DNA from 3 places in the Photobacterium sp. MCCC 1A19761 genome. Region 1 is predicted to be linked to each of the others. Evidence: predicted binding sites of a transcription regulator. Region 1 holds the regulator's gene; each other region holds the start of a gene.
What was found. Region 1 encodes PurR, which represses purine synthesis genes. Its sites were predicted from a motif close to TNANGNAAACGTTTNCNTNA; they were not measured.
Positions count from the first base shown of each region.

Region 2: the regulator PurR is predicted to act here: its motif matches at 3,027-3,046, upstream of folD (bifunctional methylenetetrahydrofolate dehydrogenase/methenyltetrahydrofolate cyclohydrolase FolD).
Region 3: the regulator PurR is predicted to act here: its motif matches at 4,658-4,677, upstream of VV869_RS09710 (NCS2 family permease).

Region 1 is NZ_JAZGTF010000004.1:96,565-103,924, forward strand. It holds gene VV869_RS07045 (heme/hemin ABC transporter substrate-binding protein) at 1-511, shown strand, start outside; gene VV869_RS07050 (FecCD family ABC transporter permease) at 532-1,569, shown strand; gene VV869_RS07055 (heme ABC transporter ATP-binding protein) at 1,566-2,381, shown strand; gene purR (HTH-type transcriptional repressor PurR) at 2,852-3,859, shown strand; cyclic di-GMP riboswitch class I at 4,136-4,241, shown strand; gene VV869_RS07065 (TfoX/Sxy family DNA transformation protein) at 4,369-4,962, shown strand; gene VV869_RS07070 (hypothetical protein) at 5,283-5,675, shown strand; gene VV869_RS07075 (carboxymuconolactone decarboxylase family protein) at 5,825-6,415, shown strand; gene VV869_RS07080 (FAD-dependent oxidoreductase) at 6,428-7,360, shown strand, end outside.
Region 2 is NZ_JAZGTF010000002.1:501,976-509,335, reverse strand. It holds gene rfaH (transcription/translation regulatory transformer protein RfaH) at 399-896, shown strand; gene galU (UTP--glucose-1-phosphate uridylyltransferase GalU) at 984-1,895, shown strand; gene folD (bifunctional methylenetetrahydrofolate dehydrogenase/methenyltetrahydrofolate cyclohydrolase FolD) at 2,103-2,963, opposite strand; tRNA gene VV869_RS04935 (tRNA-Arg) at 3,288-3,364, shown strand; gene VV869_RS04930 (acyl carrier protein) at 3,632-3,892, shown strand; gene VV869_RS04925 (hypothetical protein) at 3,882-5,147, shown strand; gene VV869_RS04920 (hypothetical protein) at 5,144-6,286, shown strand; gene VV869_RS04915 (radical SAM protein) at 6,255-7,360, shown strand, end outside.
Region 3 is NZ_JAZGTF010000007.1:111,637-118,996, reverse strand. It holds gene dinB (DNA polymerase IV) at 1-414, shown strand, start outside; gene VV869_RS09720 (aminoacyl-histidine dipeptidase) at 490-1,950, opposite strand; gene VV869_RS09715 (methyl-accepting chemotaxis protein) at 2,082-3,716, opposite strand; gene VV869_RS09710 (NCS2 family permease) at 4,722-6,011, shown strand; gene gpt (xanthine phosphoribosyltransferase) at 6,064-6,522, shown strand; gene VV869_RS09700 (hypothetical protein) at 6,590-6,889, opposite strand; gene frsA (esterase FrsA) at 7,103-7,360, shown strand, end outside.

The DNA.
Region 1 (7,360 bases):
AACCGTGGACGATTTGCTGATCCGAATAGACCAGGTCGGCGAGCTCACCGGCAAGCAAACTCAAGCGGCAGCACTGCGTGAAGACGTCCAGGTGAAACTGGCGGCTATCAAAGCGAACCTGGCACAAACTCAAACGCCGAAGAAAGTCCTGTTTTTGTTGATCCGCGAAGGCCGTCCGGCCAGTGTGGCCGGCCGCAACACCACCGCCGATACCGTGATCGCTTTAGCCGGTGGGGTGAATCCGGCTGCCGAAGCCGTCGAGTCCTACAAGCCTATTTCCGTGGAAGCCATGGTCGAGATGCAACCCGATATCATTCTGCTGAGTTCCCGAACCATGGCCAACCTTAGCAGCGCGGATGATTTGTTACAACAAATGCCGCTGCTGATCGCCACCCCGGCCGGACAGAACAAAGCCATCGCCACCATCGATGGTACCGCGCTGATTGGCGGGCTGGGCTTGAAAAGCCTGAGCGAAGCCGAACGTTTAAACACTGTGTTCTACCCACACTAACAGAGCCGAAATTCACCACTATGCAGTTTCAACGCATTCCTGCCGCCATTATTTTCCCGCTGGGCCTGCTGAGTCTGGCCGTGGCGATCACCAGCTCGGTGGTTGTCGGCCCGATGGGGATTAGTTTTAGCGACAGCCTAAAGGCATTACTGCCCTGGCAGGCCGAGCTTCCGGCACATATTCAGATTGTGATCCACCAAATCCGCCTGCCGCGTACGCTGCTGTGTATTGCCGTGGGTGCCATCCTGGCTCTGTGCGGTGCGGTCATGCAAGGCCTGTTCAGGAACCCGCTGGCAGATCCCGGCATCATCGGCGTCTCCGGCGGGGCGAGCCTGGGGGCTGCGCTGGCGATTGTCGTGTTTGCGCCGTTGGCTGCGAGTTATCCCTTGCTGCTAACCCTCGGAACCGTGCCCGTGTTTGCATTTATCGGCGGTGCGGTCAGCACCTATCTGGTTTACCGTCTCGGGACCGATAAAAACGGCACCTCTGTCACCGTGATGCTACTGGCCGGGGTAGCCATTGCGGCGCTTTCCGGTGCTGCGATGGGGCTGATGAACTATCTGGCCGATGATCAAGCGCTGCGGGATCTGTCTTTGTGGAGCATGGGCTCGCTGGCCGGGGCAACTTGGCCGGGGATCATCCTGGCATTTGTCACACTTGGTGTGCTGGTGCTGATGTTTGATCAGGACGCCAATGGTCTCAATGCATTTTTGCTGGGGGAGGCGGAAGCGCGGCATATGGGCGTCAACGTCCAGCGGCTCAAGCGTCGCCTGATCCTGCTCTGTGCCGCGGGTGTTGGCATTTGCGTTTCATTGAGCGGGGTGATCGGTTTCCTTGGGCTCATCATCCCACATCTGGGCCGGATGCTGTGCGGCCCGAACCATAAAATCCTGCTCCCGCTCTCAGCCCTGCTGGGCGCACTGGTGTTGCTGGTGGCCGATATGCTGGCCCGCGTCGTGGCGGCCCCGACGGAACTGCCGGTCGGAATCATTACCGCTATTCTCGGCGCGCCGTTCTTTATCATCATGCTGGTCAAACAACGAGGCAGAATGTCATGAATATCGCCATGAACCCTGTCTCTGCAACAACGCAAACGGCACCAGCGATTGAAGCCCGCTCGCTCAACCTGACCCTGGGCGGCAAAACACTGCTTGATGACTTCAGCCTGAGTCTTGCCAGCGGCGAACTGACCGCTTTGCTTGGTCCGAATGGGGCCGGGAAAAGCAGTCTGCTCAAGGTGCTGAGTGGCGAAGCCGACGGCGGCGGCACGATACATTTTTTCGGTCAGGATCGGGAAACCTATGCCCCGGCGATGCTCGCCAGACACCTTGGGGTCCTGCCGCAACACAGCAACCTGACTTTTGCGTTTACAGCGCGGGAAGTGGTTGAGCTGGGCAGCCTCCCACTGCAACTGACGAAAAAAGACACCCAAGCGCTGGCGACTGAAACCATGAGCCGGGTCGATGTCCTGTCACTTCAGGACCGACTGTACCCCACCCTGTCCGGCGGTGAAAAACAGCGGGTTCACCTGGCCCGGGTGCTGACCCAGCTCAGCCATGCGGGCGAGCAATGTATCCTGATGCTGGATGAACCGACATCCGCCCTGGATCTCGCGCATCAGCACCGGACCTTGCAAGTGGCCCGGGAGCTGGCCCGGTCCGGTGCTGCTGTCATTGTGGTGATCCATGATCTCAATCTGGCCGCCCAATATGCCGATCGGTTAGTGATCATCAATCAAGGCAAAGTACAGGCTGATGGCACGCCATGGCAGGCTTTAACGCCCGAAATCATCCAGCGGGTCTATGGCTGGCCGGTCCACGTCAGCAAACATCCGACCCAAGATTTTCCGGTCGTGATACCCGCAGGATAAGCAAGCCTGTCCAACCGGCATAAACACCGGCACGCTTCTCCCGGTTTCCCCGGGAGAAGCGATGGCCGAGATGAAAAACACCACCAGATATGCATCCAATTTGAGAAAATTTGCAGTGAGTTTGTTGATATCTATCAAGAATTACTACCTTGCGATACAGAAACGTTGCACTGTGCGCTACACTCAGTAGAATGTGATCGCAAGCGATTACACAATGCAACGCCTGAAAGGCGAGAAGAACAAGAAAGCCGCTCGGAAGAGAAGCGGCTTTTTGACGTTTTATACGCAGTATGAAACAGCATGATGATCTCTGTGAACGCAGATCATCATGCCAAACTGAACAAGTATCTGGCCTGACTCCAAGAAGCAAACCAGATACTTATTCAGTTTGGTGCGCGGCTGTTGAATGCTGTTCAGATCAATGAAGAGAAATGGGCCCAGGCCCGCTTTGAATTATTAGAAGAATAAGTATGGCAACGATTAAAGATGTTGCACGTTTGGCAGGTGTTTCAACCACAACAGTGTCTCACGTGATCAATAAAACCCGGTTTGTTGCAGAAGCAACCCAGAAGAAAGTTCTGGCTGCCGTAGACGAGCTCAACTATGCCCCAAGTGCCGTGGCGCGTAGCCTGAAATGTAACACCACCCGAACCATCGGCATGTTGGTGACCAAATCAACCAACCCGTTCTTTGCCGAAGTTGTACATGGGGTTGAAGAATATTGCTATGGCGAAGGCTACACGCTGATCCTGTGTAACACCGAAGGGAACCTGGAAAAGCAACGTGACTATCTGCGCATGCTGGCTGAAAAGCGGGTCGACGGATTACTGGTGATGTGTTCCGATCTGGACGATAAACTGCTGGCCCTGCTCGAGCGCCAGAAAGATCTGCCGATGGTGGTCATGGACTGGGGTCCGGAGAGCCCGCACACCGACAAGATCCAGGACAATGCGGAATTGGGTGGCTATGTCGCGACCAAGTACTTTATTGAACACGGCCACCAGAAAATTGGCTGCCTGACCGGTCACAGTGAAAAACTCACCTGCCGCGAACGCCTCAAAGGCTTCCATAAAGCCATGGCTGAAGCCAATCTGAGCGTCAATCCGGACTGGTTGATTGAAGGTGACTTCGAGTGTGAGTCTGCCGTGGCGGCTGCCAAGCAATTCATTGCCATGGAAGAGCGCCCGACCGCGATTTTTTGCTTTAACGATATCATGGCGATGGCGCTGATCAGTACGTTTGAGCAAGCGGGTCTGCGCGTACCGGATGATGTCTCCATTATCGGTTATGACAATATCGACCTGGCGCCGTACTTCTCACCACCGCTCACCACCATCCACCAGCCGAAACAACGGCTGGGTAAGAAAGCCATTGAAATCCTGATGGCGCGGGTGAAAGACAAACAACATGAGCGCCGGATCTTTGAAATGGCACCTGAGTTGGTGGTTCGAAAATCAGTTAAGAACCTAAACACCTGATTTCATAACCACTTCAATTTTTCCATTCAAAAAAACCGATAGCTTGCTATCGGTTTTTTGTTGCAATTTTGACCTTCCCCTGACAGAAGCTTTACATTCTCAATTTCTCAAAGCGTATAACGTGTTAAATGTGGCCCAATCCCAATCAACCTGTTCAAAATTTAATAAGTTTTAAATTTTCTCTAGCAGGCTTTAGAATCTATTTATGGGAGCGGTATCACACTTTTAAAAATGGGACCAAGTTCAAAAATATCTTCTGAGATATGCTTATTAATGTCACGAACAAGGCAAACCATTCGAAAGGATGGGACGCAAAGCCTCCGGCCTAAGAGTAGCTTAATTATCAATAACTAAGTGGACTTATGGTAGCGGGGTTGCCGATGGATGTAGCAAGAAGTCATGTTCAGAATCCTGACAAATCCCTGACATTGCTTTTCTTCGTATTTTGCTAATCTGAATCCTCGCTCTGTTGTTAGGTGACTCGAGAAATTTTTCACCGAGAAAGAAGCATGGACAAACCAGTACTTAAAGATTCTCTTCGACTGTTTCAATGTTTTGAAAATGTAAAATCACGTTCAATGTTTGGTGGCTTTGGGATTTTCTCAGGCGAAACCATGTTTGCGTTAGTTGTTAACGACAAACTTCACCTGCGTGCCAATGCCGAAAACGAAGAACAATTTAAACAAGCAGGCCTCAGCCCATACGTTTACAAAAAGCGTGGCTTTCCGGTCGTCACCAAACACTTCGCAATTCCTGAGGAGTGGTGGGATGCGCCGGAAAAAATTATCGAACACGCACAGCAGTCTTTTGAAGCCGCTAAACAGGACAAGGAAAAGAAAAGTCAGACCGGCCCGAGTCGGATTAAAGACTTACCTAACCTGCGCTTAGCCAACGAACGAATGCTGAAAAAAGCAGGGATTTGTAGCGTCGACGAACTCTACGAAGCCGGGGCATTGAACGCTTTTAAAGCCCTGCAGGAAACGCATCAGGAAACGGTCAGTCTCGACTTGCTCTGGGCGTTGGAAGGTGCAGTAAGCGGACGTCACTGGTCCGTCATTCCGCCGCAGCGTCGTTCCGAGCTGTTGTCAAAACTCAACAGCTGAATCCTTCCCGATTCATTCTGAAAAAGAGGCGGCTTCCGTCTCTTTTTTTATGCTTGGCTTCCCCATCCCTCAGCCAATCCCTCCCCGCCCAGAACGCGCGCGTTGAAGGCACCACAGAGCGCCGCTCAATGCGGGTCAGAACGGCTTTTCTTGCTGCTCCGTATCATGTCAAATTTGTACCATCAGAAAGACATTTTTCTGTTAAAAAATGACAAAGATTGACACCACTCCCAAAGCTGTTCACAAATTCATCAACAGGGTTTTCATCCCATGCGACCTCAGTAGAATTGGGGCGTCAACGCAGCCGGAAGGAAGGTATCATGTACAGCTCGCAGCCTTTTCCAGGACAATCCAATCAGATGTTCAAAGACAAGTTTTGCAAATGGCCAAAACTGATGCGCCTGTTGGTCCTGCTGAACCTTCTGCCAACCACTGTTATTATCTTTGTTGTTCATCAGCAACTGGCCCCGTTTTCAATGCTCGATGAAGTGCTGGCATTGACTGCTGGGTTCAACGGCCTGCTGCTTTTATGGGGCATTTTGCTCAAAATCCGCGCCAAGAAATACTGGTACCGCAACTATCATATCGGCAAAACCATGGCCCTCGCCTTACTGCCGGTACTGGCCTCCGGTTATCTGTTTGTATCCCAGCCTGTCATTCCGGATATGGCAAAGCAACAAGAGGTCAAATCCGTCTATATTTCGCTCAACTAAACGAATTTAAAGATTTTTTCTCTCAAAACTGAAAGTTTTCCAACCGTTGTTCGGTCTTGTCTCATACCATTCGGTAGAGCTGCATCCTGCGCAACGATTCGTGCTATCTTTGTTGCATATGTGGCCCGCAGGCAACCTAAGAGGCACACGTGCGTATTTCAGCCAAGCAACATTACTCATTTTTGATCAAGCCGCTCCTCTGGCTTCAGAAGCGCCATTACGGCCACCCTCTGAATCCGGCCTTGTTATGGGGACGACGCCCCACCCTGTTTTGGCTGGTTGCCGGATTCTTTGGCTATCTGGACCGCAAATCATCGCCATTAACCCCGGTGATTCGCTCACTGATCTGCGTCCGGGTGTCGCAACTCAACCACTGCGCGTTTTGTGTCGATGCCAACGGCATGAAGCTGGCCGAACGCTGCGACTCCATCGAAAAAATCAAAGCACTGTCACACTGGCAGCAAAGTGATTTATTCAGCGCCGAGGAACAAGCAGTGCTGGGCTATGCCGAAGCCATCACCATCACCGGACAACAGGTCACCGATGCCATGCTGTCGGCACTCACACAATGGTACGACGAGGATGCGCTGGTCGAATTGACGGCCTTGATCGCATTTCAAAATCTCTCGGCCAAATTTAACACCGCTCTGGACGTCCCTGCGCAGGGATTCTGCTCCCTGCCTATCCAGCCGGAGCAGACGGATCAACAGCCAACACGGCAAACGAACAGCCCCAAGTAGGTCATCACCACTATGAACAAGAAAAAGATACTCGTTTTCGGCATTGTTGCCACCCTGATTGGGCTGTGGTTTGCGCTCGATCTCGGCCAGTACTTCACCCTGGAGCAAGCCAAAACGCAGCAACTTGCCCTGCAGGATGCGATTGCCAGTCAGCCGCTCGTTGCCAGCCTGATTTACTTTATGGTTTATATTGGTGTGACGGCACTATCACTGCCCGGCGCAGCCATCATGACCCTGCTGGGCGCCGCGCTGTTCGGCTTCTGGTGGAGCCTGCTGCTGGTCTCATTTGCCAGCTCCATCGGTGCCACCCTGGCTTTTCTGTTCAGCCGCTATATTCTGCGTGACTGGGTTCAGGACAAGTTTGGCCACCGTCTGGCCCCCATCAATGCAGGCATCGAAAAAGATGGCCCGCTGTATCTGTTTACCCTGCGCCTGATCCCGGTGTTCCCGTTCTTTCTGGTCAACCTGCTGATGGGCCTGACGCCGATTTCCACTCGGATGTTCTACCTCATCAGCCAGCTCGGGATGCTGGCCGGCACCATGGTTTATATCAATGCCGGGACCCAGCTCGGTGAAATTGACTCGCTGAGCGGGGTAATTTCACCGCAAGTCCTCTTCTCGCTGGCCCTGCTCGGTATTTTCCCACTCTGTGCCAAAGGACTGATGAACCTGTACAACCGCCGTCGGATCTACACCGGCTGGACCCGCCCGGCTCGGTTCGACCAGAACATGGTGGTGATTGGTGCAGGGGCTGGCGGGTTAGTCAGTGCCTACATTGCTGCTGCCGTCAAAGCGAAAGTGACCCTGATCGAGCGCCATAAAATGGGTGGCGATTGCCTCAATACCGGATGCGTGCCGTCGAAAGCACTGATCCGTGCTGCGCATACCATGGCTGAAATCAACCGTGCCGATGAATTCGGCATCACCACTGACCACCCGACCGTC
Region 2 (7,360 bases), on a different contig from region 1:
AAGTGAGTGGGTGAAATGTGCTCAAAAGTGAAATCTTAGGTTTAAAGGTTTGAGTTGGTTTTATTTGCTGCAGTTGATATTACTTTTGGGATTATATGTCGATTTACTATTGAGTGCTTGGTTGATAATGGTTGCCGATCGTTTTTTTTCATATTTGTTACATTTCTCGGGGCGAGTGTGGCACACAAAGGCGGGGGTTTTATGCGTATGATTGCATCGGGTCAGGCCTGATGACGCTTCAATTTTTGTTGTTGTGTGAGCGTGTGCCGGTCATGGCTGAAGTGAGTCCAAGCTCCGGCGACTAGCAGTGAAGCCTGTCGTGAGATTTCGAATTCTGCACCTTGAGGTTGTTTCGGTATATAATCTTGGGGTTTGGCGTCAATGAAAAAGAGAAGCAGATGAAAGATTGGTACCTTCTATATTGTAAGCGCAGTGAACAGGAGCGCGCCGTGATCAATCTTGATCGCCAAGGTGTCGAATGTTATTACCCGCAGGTTACGGTACAGAAGATTGTTCGGGGAAAACGCACAGAAAGTTGTGAGCCGTTATTTCCCGGTTATATGTTTGTCTACTTTGATCCGGAAGATATCAGCTACACGACTATTCGTTCGACCCGGGGGGTCGCCAATTTCATCAGCCAGGGCGCCAAACCGCAAATCGTGCAGCCGGATATCATCTACGGACTGATGATGAATGAAAATTGCGAGGAGCATCAGGCCAAACTTTCCAGTTTGCCGCAACCGGGTGAGAGCCTGAAGCTAACGCAAGGCCAGTTTAAAGGTATTGAAGCGATTTATCAGGAGCCGGATGGCGAAAAACGATCTTTTATGTTGATCAATTTGCTGGGCAAGCCGGTGAAAGTCAGCGTTCAAAATGAAGATATTGTGAAAAAATAATACGGTGTGTTTTCTTCGGGGTGAACGGTCGCTACTTTTTTGGTGGTTTGATATAGTTTGCCCGAATCTTGATTAATGGAATAAAAAATGCCTACAACTTCCCCTGTCCGTAAAGCGGTGATCCCAGTTGCTGGTCTGGGTACCCGGATGCTGCCTGCAACCAAGGCCATTCCGAAGGAAATGCTGCCGATTGTCGACAAGCCGCTGATTCAGTATGTGGTGAATGAGTGTGTGGCGGCCGGTATTAAAGAGATCGTGCTGGTCACCCATTCGTCGAAGAACTCGATAGAAAACCATTTTGATACCTCATTTGAGCTGGAAGCCACGCTTGAGAAGCGGGTTAAGCGCCAGTTGCTGGAAGAAGTACAAAGTATTTGTCCGAAGGATGTCACCATCATGCATGTCCGTCAGGGACAGGCCAAAGGTCTCGGCCATGCCGTATTGTGTGCGTATCCGCTGATCGGGGATGAGCCGTTTGCCGTCGTGTTGCCGGATGTGATCCTGGATGATGTTGCCAGCGACCTGCGCCAGGAAAATATGGCAGCCATGGTGAAAGCCTTTGCCGAAACCGGGATCAGCCAGGTGATGGTTGAACCGGTGCCGATGTCTGAAGTGTCCAGTTATGGTGTTGCGGATGTCAACGGCAGCGAGTTGCACCCGGGTGAAAGTGCTGCGATGACCAAGGTTGTTGAAAAGCCTGCTGTAGAAGAGGCGCCTTCAAACCTGGCGATCGTCGGCCGTTACGTGCTGCCGGCTGAAATCTGGAAATTGCTGGCGCGAACGCCAGTGGGTGCCGGGGATGAAATTCAGCTGACCGATGCGATTGATATGCTGATGGAATCGACCCAGGTGAATGCGTTCCATATGTCCGGCAAGAGCCATGATTGCGGCAGCAAGTTGGGTTATATGCAAGCCTTTGTCGAGTACGGCATGCGCCACGAGACTCTGGGTGAAGATTTTACCAAGTATCTTAAAACTGTCGTAAAAAGTCTGTCATAGCTCGGCTTAGCGGCGGCGGTGGTCCCATTGTTCGTCTTGGGATGCCATCACTTTGTACCGCGCTGATCACAGCACTGTGTTCAGCATTTTTGATACAAGTTATCCGCCGGCCAAAGAACATTAAAAAAGCGAAAGGGAGACCTTTCGCTTTTTTTGTGTGTGCGTGATTGATCGTTGATCAGCGTTCAATGATGGGGTGAGCACCCATCAACCTTCGCTGTGGAATTGCTCGCAGGCCAGCATCGTGTTTTCGATCAGGGTAGCAACCGTCATCGGGCCAACGCCGCCCGGAACCGGGGTGATATGACGGGCTTTTTCACGAGCGATGTCATATTCGACATCGCCGACCAGTTTGCCGTTATCCAGACGGTTAATGCCGACATCCAGCACAGTTGCACCGGCTTTGATCCAGTCGCCCGGGATAAAGTTCGGTTTACCCACGGCAACGACCAGAATATCGGCCTGGCGAACATGCTGCTCCAGATTTTGGGTAAAACGGTGGCAGGTGGTGGTGGTCGCACCGGCCAGCAGCAGTTCCAGCGTCATTGGTCGCCCAACAATATTGGACGCGCCGACAATTACCGCATGTTTGCCGCGAACCGGAATATTGTAACGATCCAGCAGGGTCATCACCCCCTTCGGGGTGCAAGAACGAAGTTTCGGGATCCGCTGACACAGACGACCGACGTTGTACGGGTGGAAACCATCCACGTCTTTCTCCGGATCGATTCGCTCTAAAACCTTGGTCGCATCGATCCCGGCCGGGAGCGGTAACTGAACCAGAATCCCGTCAATACTTTGATCGGCATTGAGTTCATCGATCAGCGCCAGTAGCTCAGTTTCGCTGGTGGTCGACGGAAGGTCGAACGATTTCGAGGTAAAGCCGACTTCATCACAGGCTTTGCGCTTGCTACCGACATAAATTTGTGACGCAGGGTCATCCCCGACAAGGACAACGGCAAGCCCAGGGGCACGCAACCCAGCTTCGGTTCTCGCTTTTACCCGTGCAGCAACTTCTTGACGAACAGTTTGTGAGATCAGTTTTCCATCAATAATTTGAGCGGCCATGTTTATCCTTTGAGCTGTTAATAACTGAGCGGCGTTATTGTCGCAGAGAATAGAGAATAGGTCTAGCGCAAACGTTTGCCTTTTGGTTTTTGCCGGAATGATGCCAATATGACTCGGGGCCTGCCGGCGTGATGCATGCTGTCATTTCAACAAAATAAAGCTTGGAACTGCTGGTGAGAGCAGGGCTTAAATTTCGTGAATTGAATCAAATTGTTGCTCCTTTAACCGCTTGAGTGCATCGAATGGAAAATTCAAGGAAAAAGCGTTGACGTGGGGGACGGGCAACGTATAATCCCGACCCGTAACTTTTGTTACACACTCCGCGCGCCCTTAGCTCAGTTGGATAGAGCACGTGCCTTCTAAGCATGTGGTCACAGGTTCGAATCCTGTAGGGCGTGCCATTCTTCTAAAGCCCCGATAAGCCTTTGCTTGTCGGGGCTTTTTCGCATGGGCTTCGCGCCAGACGTAGCAGATTTCCTCGTCGCTCGCTGAGGGTTTTGCAGTGTAATCGAGTGATATCACGGATTAATTACCTGACGATCTCCAGGGTTTCATATTCATGAAGAGTCAGCCGAAAAACCGAATATTTGGCTGATTCATCAATAGACAACTTTCTTTGTCAGTGAAAAAAATAGAGCAATCTGTTACTGAGCGTGCAAAGGAAGACCATGTTTGAGCAAATCACCACCCTGATCGCCGAAATCAAAAAAGATCCTTCCCTGAAAGAGACCATCACCTTAGAGAGCCACCTGATTGAAGATGTGGGCCTGGACTCGCTCGATATCATTGACTTTCTGCTGCAACTGGAAGCCGAATTTGACCTCCGGCTTGATTTTGACCAGTTGGATTTTTCAATTATGCAAAGTGTGCAAGCGCTGATGACGTTTATTGCCGAGCAGCAGAGCGAAGTGGCCGCGGATGAGCACTGAGATCCGATGGGCCAGCTTTGAGGCCGAAGCCTTATGGCAGGATCCCTCCCTCGTGACGCTACCGAGATTTGCCGCAGAGCGTGTTGATCCCCAGCTGTATTGCCTGGATGAAGTACTGGTTGCCCGCACCGCCACGGAGCAGGTCTTTACCGTGATTGCGCCGGATCAGGCGTTAGTCCGCTATCACGCCAGTTTGGGTATTGTGTCCTCGCGTCATGCTGCCTTTGTGCATCCTGAGGACTGGCAGGCAGCCGGAATGCCCAACTGGGGGGAAGCGGCTGAAACACTGTGCCACGGGTTACCCCACCAAGGCTTGCAACGGCCGTTTGCCTGTGTGTCGGCTGCTTATCAGTGCACGGCAAGTTCGGCGCATCTGCCATCTTTTGACGCTGTGGTGAAAGTCAATGACAAGCGCTACGCCGTCGAGGTTTGTCGTCAGCTGAATATCCCGCAATTGGGAGAGATCGTTTCAACGCGATCGTCGCTGCTGGCGCTGAACGCCCATCCCCTGCCGATGATTTTAAAAGAGCCGTTTGGTGTCTCCGGTAAAGGTAGCCTGGTGGTGCGTCATCCGGCCATTTGGGAGCGCGTCAGGGAGCACTTGCTACGTCAGGTGGAGGCTGGCCGGCAGGTGGGGCTCATTGCCGAGCCGTTTGTGGATAAAGAGATCGATTTTTCCAGCCAATGGCAGATCAGCCGGGATGGCGATATTGCTTTGCTAGGGTTATCAGAAATCATCAATGACAACCTGAAGTTCTCCGGGGTGAAAGCGATGGGGGATGGATTGTTACAGCGCATCCGTGCGCACGGGTATCCCGAGCTGTTGCGACCATTACTTGCCCGGCTTTATCAGGATGGCTATTGGGGACCGGTCTGCGTGGATTCCATGCTGTTGACGAGTGGGGAAATCGTACCGGTTGTCGAGATCAATGCCCGAGAATCGATGGGCGGCATTGCACATGATTGGTTCGCCCGGCTGGCCGTCGGCGGCGAGGTGCGGTTTCAGCAAGTCAGTGTCAAATACAGCCAGCCACTCGATATCCAACAGCTGTTGGACGGACTGGCGCGGCGAGGCTGCCTGGTCACCGGTGAGCACCGATATGGGTATGTTCCGCTGAACAGCCGCTGCGTGCAATTGCCGGGCGAAATGCCACGGATTGGGCGGCTTTATCTGTTGCAAGTGGGAGCTGATGGCGATGTACAGCAAGCACAGCTTGCTGCGGCACTCGCGGATCAGGGAGCCCGATTGTTATGACATCTGGCACGATTGCGATTTTAACTGCCAGCAGTGGGCTGGGAAGTTTTGTCCCTGCCGTCGCACTGTCCAAATGGTTTCAACGACAACAGCGGTCTGTTCGCTTTTATGCCTTAGAGCAACTCTACACACCGCAGGCCCTGGTCCGATTGGAAAAGACCAAGGCGCAATGCCGGCGGAGCTTGCGCACGGCGTTGCTAACCCAACGCTGGCTGAGCCACAGTCCGGGATCGATCCGCGAGGCGATTGATGCTGAGAAATGGCAAGCATTCAAGGCGCAGTGGCAGCATTGTCCGCCGGAGCAAGTATTTATCTTTAGTGGGTTCTGGCTGTCATTAATTTCTGAGCTTCAGGCAGCGCAAGGCGCGCGAACAACGGGTGAAAATCAACCGGTTTACCATGGGGTACATGTGGATGTAACGGCGTCTCTCTCCTGGCAGCCCGGTGAGATTGGTGATCTACAACACCATCACTTGCTTGCCGAGGGCGACGAGCAGTATCTGGTGCCACCGCCACCTGTGGTGGACTGGGCACAACGGGAGTCACGGGTCGCGGTGCATGGTGGTGGCTGGGACATCGGGGATCTCGACGCATGTATCGCCCTGCTTCGCTCGCGCTATACCTTGCTGCTTGGTCAATCCTCGCTTGCCGATGCCGATGCCGATGCCGATGCCGATGCCGAAAACTGGCAGCTGTTGACCGATCCGGACTGGCTCCCCTGGCAGCACGGCTGCGCTGCCGGAGGGCAGTATCCTGCGCAGACGCTGCTCGGCCAGACGGAAACAAGGACTGGTGAGCAGAGTCGAGCCATAAACGCACGGTGTCCGGACGAGCCACCTTTTCAGCAGCTGTTATCCCGTTGTCGGGCGTTGATCACCAAGCCCGGCGGGGCAAGCCTGATCGACAGTATGGCAACTGCGACGCCGCTCGTGCTGCTGTCACCATTCGGCGACTATGAAGCGGCCAATGGCCGGGCCTGGATCTCACGCGGTTTTGCACTGAGCTTTGATGACTGGAAAGCCCAGGGCTTTGCTGAGGCGCCACTCTATCGCTGTCATCAGGCATTGCTGGTGATGCGGGGCAATCGGTCTGTTTACGGAGAGAAATATGCAAACGAAAACGCAACAGAAGTTGGATGAACACAGTTTTGCCCGGCTGAAGGCGCGGGTGAAGCAGATTTCGTCTACCCAGCGGGGGCTGCGACAGCGGGCAGATTGGGCGGCTGAGATGCCGCATCAGGTCGGGGTGAAGATGAATAATCAGTGTAACCTGCGCTGTCAGCACTGCTTTGAGTGGAATGATGAAGGGTATCACCACCAAATGGAGCGAGATGTCCGCTCGCAGGAAGTTGATCTGGCAATCATCGACAAACTGCTGCGGGCGACGGAATCGACCCAGGCGCCGTTCTATCTCTGGGGTGGTGAGCCGCTGATGTACAAGCAGATGGAAGCTCTGATGGATCGCTTCGTCGAGCATCCGAGGTGGGTCACCATTTGCACCAATGGCCTGCTGATTGAAAAGCACCTGGCGCAACTCTCCCGGATTGATGAGCGGCTGGCGCTGCTCATTAGCCTGGATGGTCTGGAGGCCGAAAATGATGCGATCCGCGGCAAAGGGGTGTTTCGGCGGGTGGAGCGTATCATTCGCACCTTGTTGGAACAGCGCCAACGGCAGGCGTTTGCCGGTAAAGTGTCGCTGTGTCTGACGATCAGCGACAGCACGGTCGGCAAGCTGTTTGAGTTTGTCCGCCACTTTTCCGATTTGGGCATCGACAGTGTGTACCTGGTGTTTCCCTGGTATATCCCGCCTCAGGTTGCCGAGCAGATGGATCAGTGGGTCGGGGAGCAACTGCCCTGGAAGCAGGCGCGGCCGGCCGGGACCCAGGAATACAGCTGGCACGGTTATACCTACCATTTAAGCGACAGCAACATCCCCGCGTTGCTTGATGATATCGCTCGTATCAGTGCTCAAACCTGGGATTGCCGGGTTCGTTTTCATCCCAATCTTGAACCCCACGAAGTTCCTGATTTTGTCGCTGGCAGCACCAAACCCGCTGAAAACAAAACGTTTTGCAGTGCGATTCGCAACCGGCTTGATGTCCTGCCCAACGGGGACGTCACCTCATGCAAGTTTTTTCCCGAGCTGGAGGTTGGGAATCTGCAGTTGCTGCCGGTGCGGGAAGTCTGGCACAGCGCGGCGTACCAGGCTTTTCG
Region 3 (7,360 bases), on a different contig from region 1:
TTCGGCAAATTCGGCCAGTCGCTTTGGTCGCGTGCCCACGGTGTTGATGAGCGCGAGGTGGTGGCTGAACGCGAACGTAAATCGGTTGGCGTAGAGCGGACGTTTGCCCAGAATATCAGCCGTTATGAAGAGTGCTGGGATGTCGTCGAGCGGCTGTACCCGGAGCTTGAAAAGCGACTGCGTCGGGTCAGACCGGGGTTGAATATTGCTAAGCAGGGGGTGAAAGTCAAATTTGCCGATTTTCAGCAGACCACGGTGGAACACACCCAGCATCAATTGGATAAAGCCCAGTTCGTCGGGTTGCTCAAAGAAGCCCTGACCCGGCAGAAAGATCGAGAGATTCGCCTGATTGGGATCAGTGTCGGGTTGGAGCAGGGGATCAAAGCCCAGCAGTTGTCTTTTGAGGGTTTTTAACCCAGGAAGGGTGGCGATCCGGAAATAAAAATGGCGAGTGTCACACTCGCCTTTGTCGCGCGGGAAAAGCGTGGGTTACGCTTTGACCGGGATATTTTTCAGGATGGCAACCATCTGCTCCCAGAACAGGCCAACAGTTTCAATGTTGACTTTCTCATCCGGAGAGTGCGGGAATTTGATGGTCGGGCCGAACGAGATCATATCCATGGTCGGATACGGCTCTTTGAACAGACCACATTCCAGACCGGCGTGGATCACCATGATGTTCGGTTTCTTGCCGTAGATCGACTCATAGGTTTCACGGAACAGGTGCATCACTTCAGAGTCGGCATCTGGTTTCCAGCCCGGGTAAGCGCCGGAGAATTCACAGGTCGCGCCAGCCAGTTCGGCCACGGCCTTGAGCATCCCTTCCACATTGCTGCGCCCGCTGTCGATCAGTGAGCGAACCAGACACAGGATCGTCACCTGGTCGGCCTCTGTGGTGATCACACCGACGTTCAGTGAGGTTTCAACCACCCCTTCGATGTCATCGCTCATGCGGATCACGCCGTTCGGGCAAGCGTTCAGGACAGCCAGCAGGCGCTGTTGGGCACTAGTGGTCATCACATCAGCAGTCAGTGTTACCGGCTCGACAAACAGGTTCAGATTCGTCTCAACTTTACCCAGCTCGGCCGTCAGGATGGACTGATAATGGGCGAACAGCGTGTTCAGCTTGTCGACGTTGGCGGCCGGTAGGGAAGCCAGGGCAAATGCTTCACGCGGAATCGCGTTTCGCAGCGTCCCCCCGTTGAAGTGGTTCAGGCGCAGGCCCAGCTCTTCGGCGTGAGCATACAGGAAGCGGCCCAGTAGCTTGTTGGCGTTGCCGCGACCGGTGTGGATATCACAGCCGGAGTGACCGCCTTTCAGCCCTTTGATCACCAGCTTGACGCCGGCATGATCGTCCGGGGCAGCTTCGCGTGCGATGTTCAGGGTGATGGCACCGTCAACGCCGCCCGCACAGCCCATGTACACTTCGCCTTCCTGCTCAGAGTCGGTGTTAAGCAGGATATCGCCTTCCAGCCAACCGGCTTCCAGGCCAAATGCCCCGGTCATTCCGGCTTCTTCATCAATGGTCAGCAGCACTTCCAGCGGGCCGTGCTCGATATCCTTGGCTGCCAGAACGGCCAGACAAGTCGCCATGCCCATGCCGTTGTCTGCACCCAGGGTTGTGCCCTTGGCAGTGACCCATTCCCCGTCGATGTACGGTTGGATCGGATCACGGGTGAAATCATGCGCCGTGTCTTCATTTTTCTGCGGCACCATATCGATATGGGCTTGCAGCACAACGCCTTTACGGTTTTCCATTCCCGGAGTTGCAGGCTTTTTGATGAAGACGTTCCCGACCGCATCACGACGCACGTCCAGGCCTTCGCTCTCGGCAAAGCGGATGATGTGCTGAGCAAGTTGCTCTTCGTGCTTGGAAGGGTGAGGAATCGAACAGATTTGATCAAAGAATTGCCACACAGGTTGCGGTGACAGTTGACTGATTTCAGACACAGCAGTCTCCCTTATAAACTTTTGGACTGAAGCGATTCACCAGCTGATTATCGGTCAATGAGCCAATAAACTCAGCAGATTAAACTATCGCGGTTGTCACAAGGATACCACTGTGCCCGAAACGGTGACAGCTAAATCTTAAAATGCGACAGATGTCGATTGAGTTTGTGACCGCTCGCAAGCAACTGCTCACTGGCCGACGAAATCTGCTCGCCCTGATGAACTGTCGTCTGGCTGTGCTCGGCCAATTGCAGCAAGTTGTTGTTGATGTTCTCGGCGGCTTCAGTCTGCTGCGTACTGGCGGCCGCGATGTGCTGGTTCAGCTCGCGGATGGTGCGGATCTGCTGGCCGATTGCAGTCAACGCATCTGCGACATCTTCAGAGTGCTTAGCAGTATTGGTCGATTGCTCCCGGGTTTGCTGCAATGCCTGGCTTACTTCCATGGCCCGGGTTTGCAGGCTGTCGATAATGGTCTCGATTTCGTTGGTGCTGCTCTGGGTCCGGGTGGCCAGCGTCCGCACTTCGTCTGCGACGACGGCAAAGCCGCGGCCTTGCTCACCGGCACGGGCCGCTTCAATGGCTGCATTCAAGGCCAGCAGGTTGGTTTGCTCGGCAATTTCCCGGATCACCACCAGGACGGAGCCGATGGTTTGCGAGTCTTTGGCCAAGGCCTGGGCGCTGGCTTCAGTATTGTCGAGGAGCTGGAGCAGGGCGTGCATTTCGGAAGACGAGTTTGATACCACCGCAATACTGCTTTCGCTCTGCTGATGGGCGGCGGTTGCTGCTTCTGCCGCCTGTTGGGCCGAGTCGGAGACTTGCTGGTTATTGGTATGGAGCTGCTGCATCGCGGTCGTCACACTGTCGACCCCGGTATGGGACTCGGTGGCGCTGTGGACGGTCTGGCGAGAGACCGCGTTGAGCTGGGTCGCCGTTGAGCTGATATGCTCGCTGACCGGCGCGACATCCCGGAGCATGTCACAGATCCGATCGGCGAAGGTATTATAGGCACCGGCAAGGCGCCCGAGCTCATCCTTGCCGTCACTCGGCAGGCGCAGGGTGAGGTCGCCATCGCCCTCGGCAATGTCGGTCATCGCCGCCAGGGTTTCTTCACAAGGAGCGGTGATTGAGCGGCCGATCATCCAGGCCATGATAAACATTACCGACAGAAAGCCCAGCAGGATCAGTCCGAGGGTTTTCACCTCAGACATAAACTGGGCTTGGATATCATCGATATACACGCCCGAGCCGACCAGCCAGCCCCAGGGCTCAAAACCTTTCACGTAGGAAATTTTGGCCACCGGTATCTCAGCGCCCGGTTTCTCCCAGTAATAGTCGACAAATCCGGCGCCCTGAGTTTTGACAACCTGGACCATTTCACTAAAGAGGCGGGTGCCGTGCGGATCGGCAAAGCTGCCCAGTGGTTTACCATTGAGGGCTGGTTTAAAAGGGTGCATGACCATTCTGGGCTCGAAGTCGTTAATCCAGAAATAGTCTTTCTCTTCATAGCGGAGCGCAGCAATGGCCTGGGTCGCCTGTGCTTGTGCTTGCTCCCGGCTGAGCAGCCCCTGTTGCTCCTGCTGGTAATAAAAGCGAAACAGACTATGAGCAGACTCAACCAGATGGCGGGTTTTGATCCGTTTTTGCTCCAGCATGTTGGATTGGTAATTGGAAGCAAAGATTATCAGAGGAATGAGCGATAGTACGGTGATGGTGATACCCAGCAAATACAGCCGGCGACTGATCGAGATCATTCTGAGTTTTTGCATTATGCCCATAGCCAGTCCTTTGTCTTGTTGTACTTATTATCTGTCCATCATTGCTTAGATTAGGTTGATGTCCGGCTTTAGATCAACAAGGTCGGGATTACACTTTAGTCGCGAGTGGTGAAAAGTGTGAGCGTCATTGGTTTGTAATAAAATTACACTAATGAGTGATGGTTATCATGAATTTGATAAAACTGTGACGAGGTTAAAGAAAATGGTTGAAAGTTTATTACGTGGTGGTATAGTTGCATCATCTTCTGCTGAAGACCGTATGACACAGTAAATTGCTCTGGGATGAGCCCGAGATATCGCCTCCAAGGAACCGAGATTAAGTCATGCCACGAAGGCAAAGCACTGTAACAGTGTTGTAATTACTTAATATGAATGGTGATAAAAGATGAAAGTATTTGATTCAATTGCAAGTTATTGGAATAACCGCGCTGTGTATACCGGTAATTTCCAGTACCCAAGCTCTTTCGGCTATTAATTTGAATTGCGTCGGTTTATGTCAATAGACCGGCACAACCCCCTGAACAGTGTTGCATTGTTCACCCCCACTCTAAATTGAGAATTCAGGGCTACCCGTTTGGGAGGCTCAAGACATTCTTACGCCACGCCATTTTGGGTGTGGCGTTTTTTTTACCTGCAGTATATCAACCGTCAGATCGGTTGCTTTCGCGTGTATTCGATTACATCGCAGGTTAAGCGCTGTTTTCATCATTAACCCTGTGCATATTAAACGTTTGCGGCATGATTAAAAAAGTCTGATGTTTAAAAGTTGACCTGTATCAATTTTAATTAAGTATTTGATTTTGTTTGTTTTTGTGTTTCTCTTGTTTTTTGGTGCTGTGCTTTTGCCCAGTTGGCGCGACGTGCTACTGATAATTGCGTGATTGGCTGGAAATTACCAATGAAGGGGACTATAATCGCCCCCCAAAAATAGAGCGCGCAAACGTTTTCTATTGCCCATATTAACCAGCACAGATTATCTCCAAGGAACCGAGAGCAATGCTTGAGCAAATTTTCAAACTGAAAGAGCACGGGACCGACGTCCGCACCGAAGTGCTCGCCGGTGTGACAACCTTCCTGACGATGGCTTACATCATTTTTGTGAACCCGACGATGTTGTCGACAACGGGGATGGATCAGGGGGCGGTGTTTGTCGCGACCTGTTTGGCTGCCATGGTCGGCTGTTTTATCATGGGGTTTGTTGCCAACTATCCGGTTGCACAGGCACCGGGCATGGGGCTCAATGCATTCTTTACTTACAGTGTTGTTCTGGGCATGGGGCATACCTGGCAGGTTGCGCTGGCAGCGGTCTTCTTTTCCGGCTTGTGTTTTATTGCGCTGAGCGTGTTCCGGGTTCGTGAATGGATTATTAATGCCATTCCGACCGCCCTGCGGACCGGGATCTCCGCCGGTATCGGCCTGTTTCTGGCGTTTATCGCCCTGCAAAGCTCCGGCATTGTGGTAGACAACCCGGCGACTCTGGTCCATGTGGGCGATCTGACCAGCTTCCCGGCCGTGATGGCCTCGCTGGGTTTCTTCCTGACGATTGGTCTGGTGCATCGCGGCTATAAGGCTGCCGTGCTGATTGCCATTCTGGCGGTGACCGTGCTGGGGATTCTGTTTGGTGATATCCAATATGCCGGTATCGTGTCCATGCCACCGAGCATTGCACCGACCTTCATGCAGATGGACTTTAACGGTGCGCTGGAAGTGGGCCTGGTGTCGGTGGTCTTTGCCTTCCTGTTCGTGGATCTGTTTGATACCGCCGGCACTCTGGTGGGCGTTGCTACCAAGGCGGACCTGATTGATAAAGACGGTAAGCTCCCTCGTCTGAACCGTGCGTTGCTGGCTGACAGTACAGCGACCTCTGTCGGGGCTGTTCTGGGAACCTCAAATACCACCTCGTTTGTTGAAAGTGTATCGGGCGTTGCCGTGGGCGGTCGTACCGGTCTTACTGCGGTGACCGTTGGGGTGATGTTCCTGCTGGCGCTGTTCTTTGCACCACTGGCGGGGATGGTTCCGGCATATGCAACCGCAGGTGCTTTGTTCTATGTTGCGATTTTGATGATGTCCGGTTTGGTCAGTGTAGACTGGCGTGACTTAACAGAAGCAGCACCGGTAGTTGTCGTTTGCCTGCTAATGCCGTTAACATACTCAATTGCTGAAGGTATTGGCCTTGGTTTTATTACATATGCTGCGGTTAAAGTCCTGAGCGGCAAGGGAAGGGATGTCAATATTAGCGTCTGGGCTATCTCAGCTCTGTTTCTTGCTAAAATTATCTTCTTATAACAGTTTTATAAATATCCAGCGGCACAGCCGCTGATTTAGAGGTTCATCGGATATGAGTAACAAGTTCGTCATCACCTGGGACAATATGCAAATGTACACACGTCAGCTGGCTGAGAAGCTGCTTCCGGCTGATCAGTGGAAAGGAATTATTGCAGTGAGCCGCGGTGGTCTGGTTCCTTCTGCGATCCTGGCGCGTGAGCTGGGTATCCGTCATGTCGATACCGTTTGTATTTCCAGCTACGATCATGATCATCAGCGTGAGATGAAAGTGCTGAAGAAAGCGGACGGTGACGGCGAAGGTTTCCTGGTGGTTGACGATCTGGTGGACACCGGCGGTACGGCAGAGATGATCCGTGCGATGTATCCGAAAGCTAAGTTTGTCACCGTGTGTGCCAAGCCAGCGGGTAAGCACCTGGTAGACGATTATGTTGTTGATATCTCACAGGACACTTGGATTGAACAGCCTTGGGATATGGCAGTGACTTTCGTTGATCCGATCGCCAAGAAATAAGCGGCTCACCCGATGAGTCGAGAAAAAGGAGCCTGTGGCTCCTTTTTTGTCTGGGATCGAGAGAAGTTCAGGAAGAACGCCTGGCTCGGATGTCAGCCAGGGACTCGCCGTTGGGTTTATTGCGGTAAAAGTTGTTGTAGTTGATGAGATCAATCTTATCATCGCCGGTGACCTGGCATTGCCGGTCCAGCTTAGTCTGGTAAGAACCGGGGATTTGTTGGCCCGACGCATCAAGACACACCGCTATTCTGGCTTTGACGGCACCGGAGGCCTCTCCTGGGTTGCCTCCCAGAACGCCACCACTGCCGAAGGCCAATACGGCATTTGAAAACATCAGCAGGCTTGCTGCTGCGATTACATTTTTCATACCCACCTCACTGAAATACTGCCTCAGTCGTCTCAGCATAGTTCAGAAAACTTGACTGACGGGTCTTGTTTTTGCTTCCGGCAACACACAGAACCTTTCAGGTCAGTGATATACTATTGAGATCAAAACGATTGTACACAGGCAAGACAAGCGCTTGTGTGGTCAGCCCCAAGTGCCTGATGTACCCAGAGCACCGGATCAGTGGAGCCTATTGTGTCTGAACCATCAAAAACCAATTTATCAGAAAAACTCTTCGCCCCCCGGCAAACCTCCAAAGAAACCTCCAGCTTGGTCCGGTTGGCCCACGTGACGGATAAGCCGATCCATAACCCGATTGACGGGGACAGTGAAGTGGGATGGTATCGGGTGCTGAGACGTCCGCAGTGGGTCTGGCAAGGAATCGATCCAATTGAAATGGAAGCGATTTTCGCCCGGATGGCCCATGCGAATGCGCCGCGGACCCGGGATGAC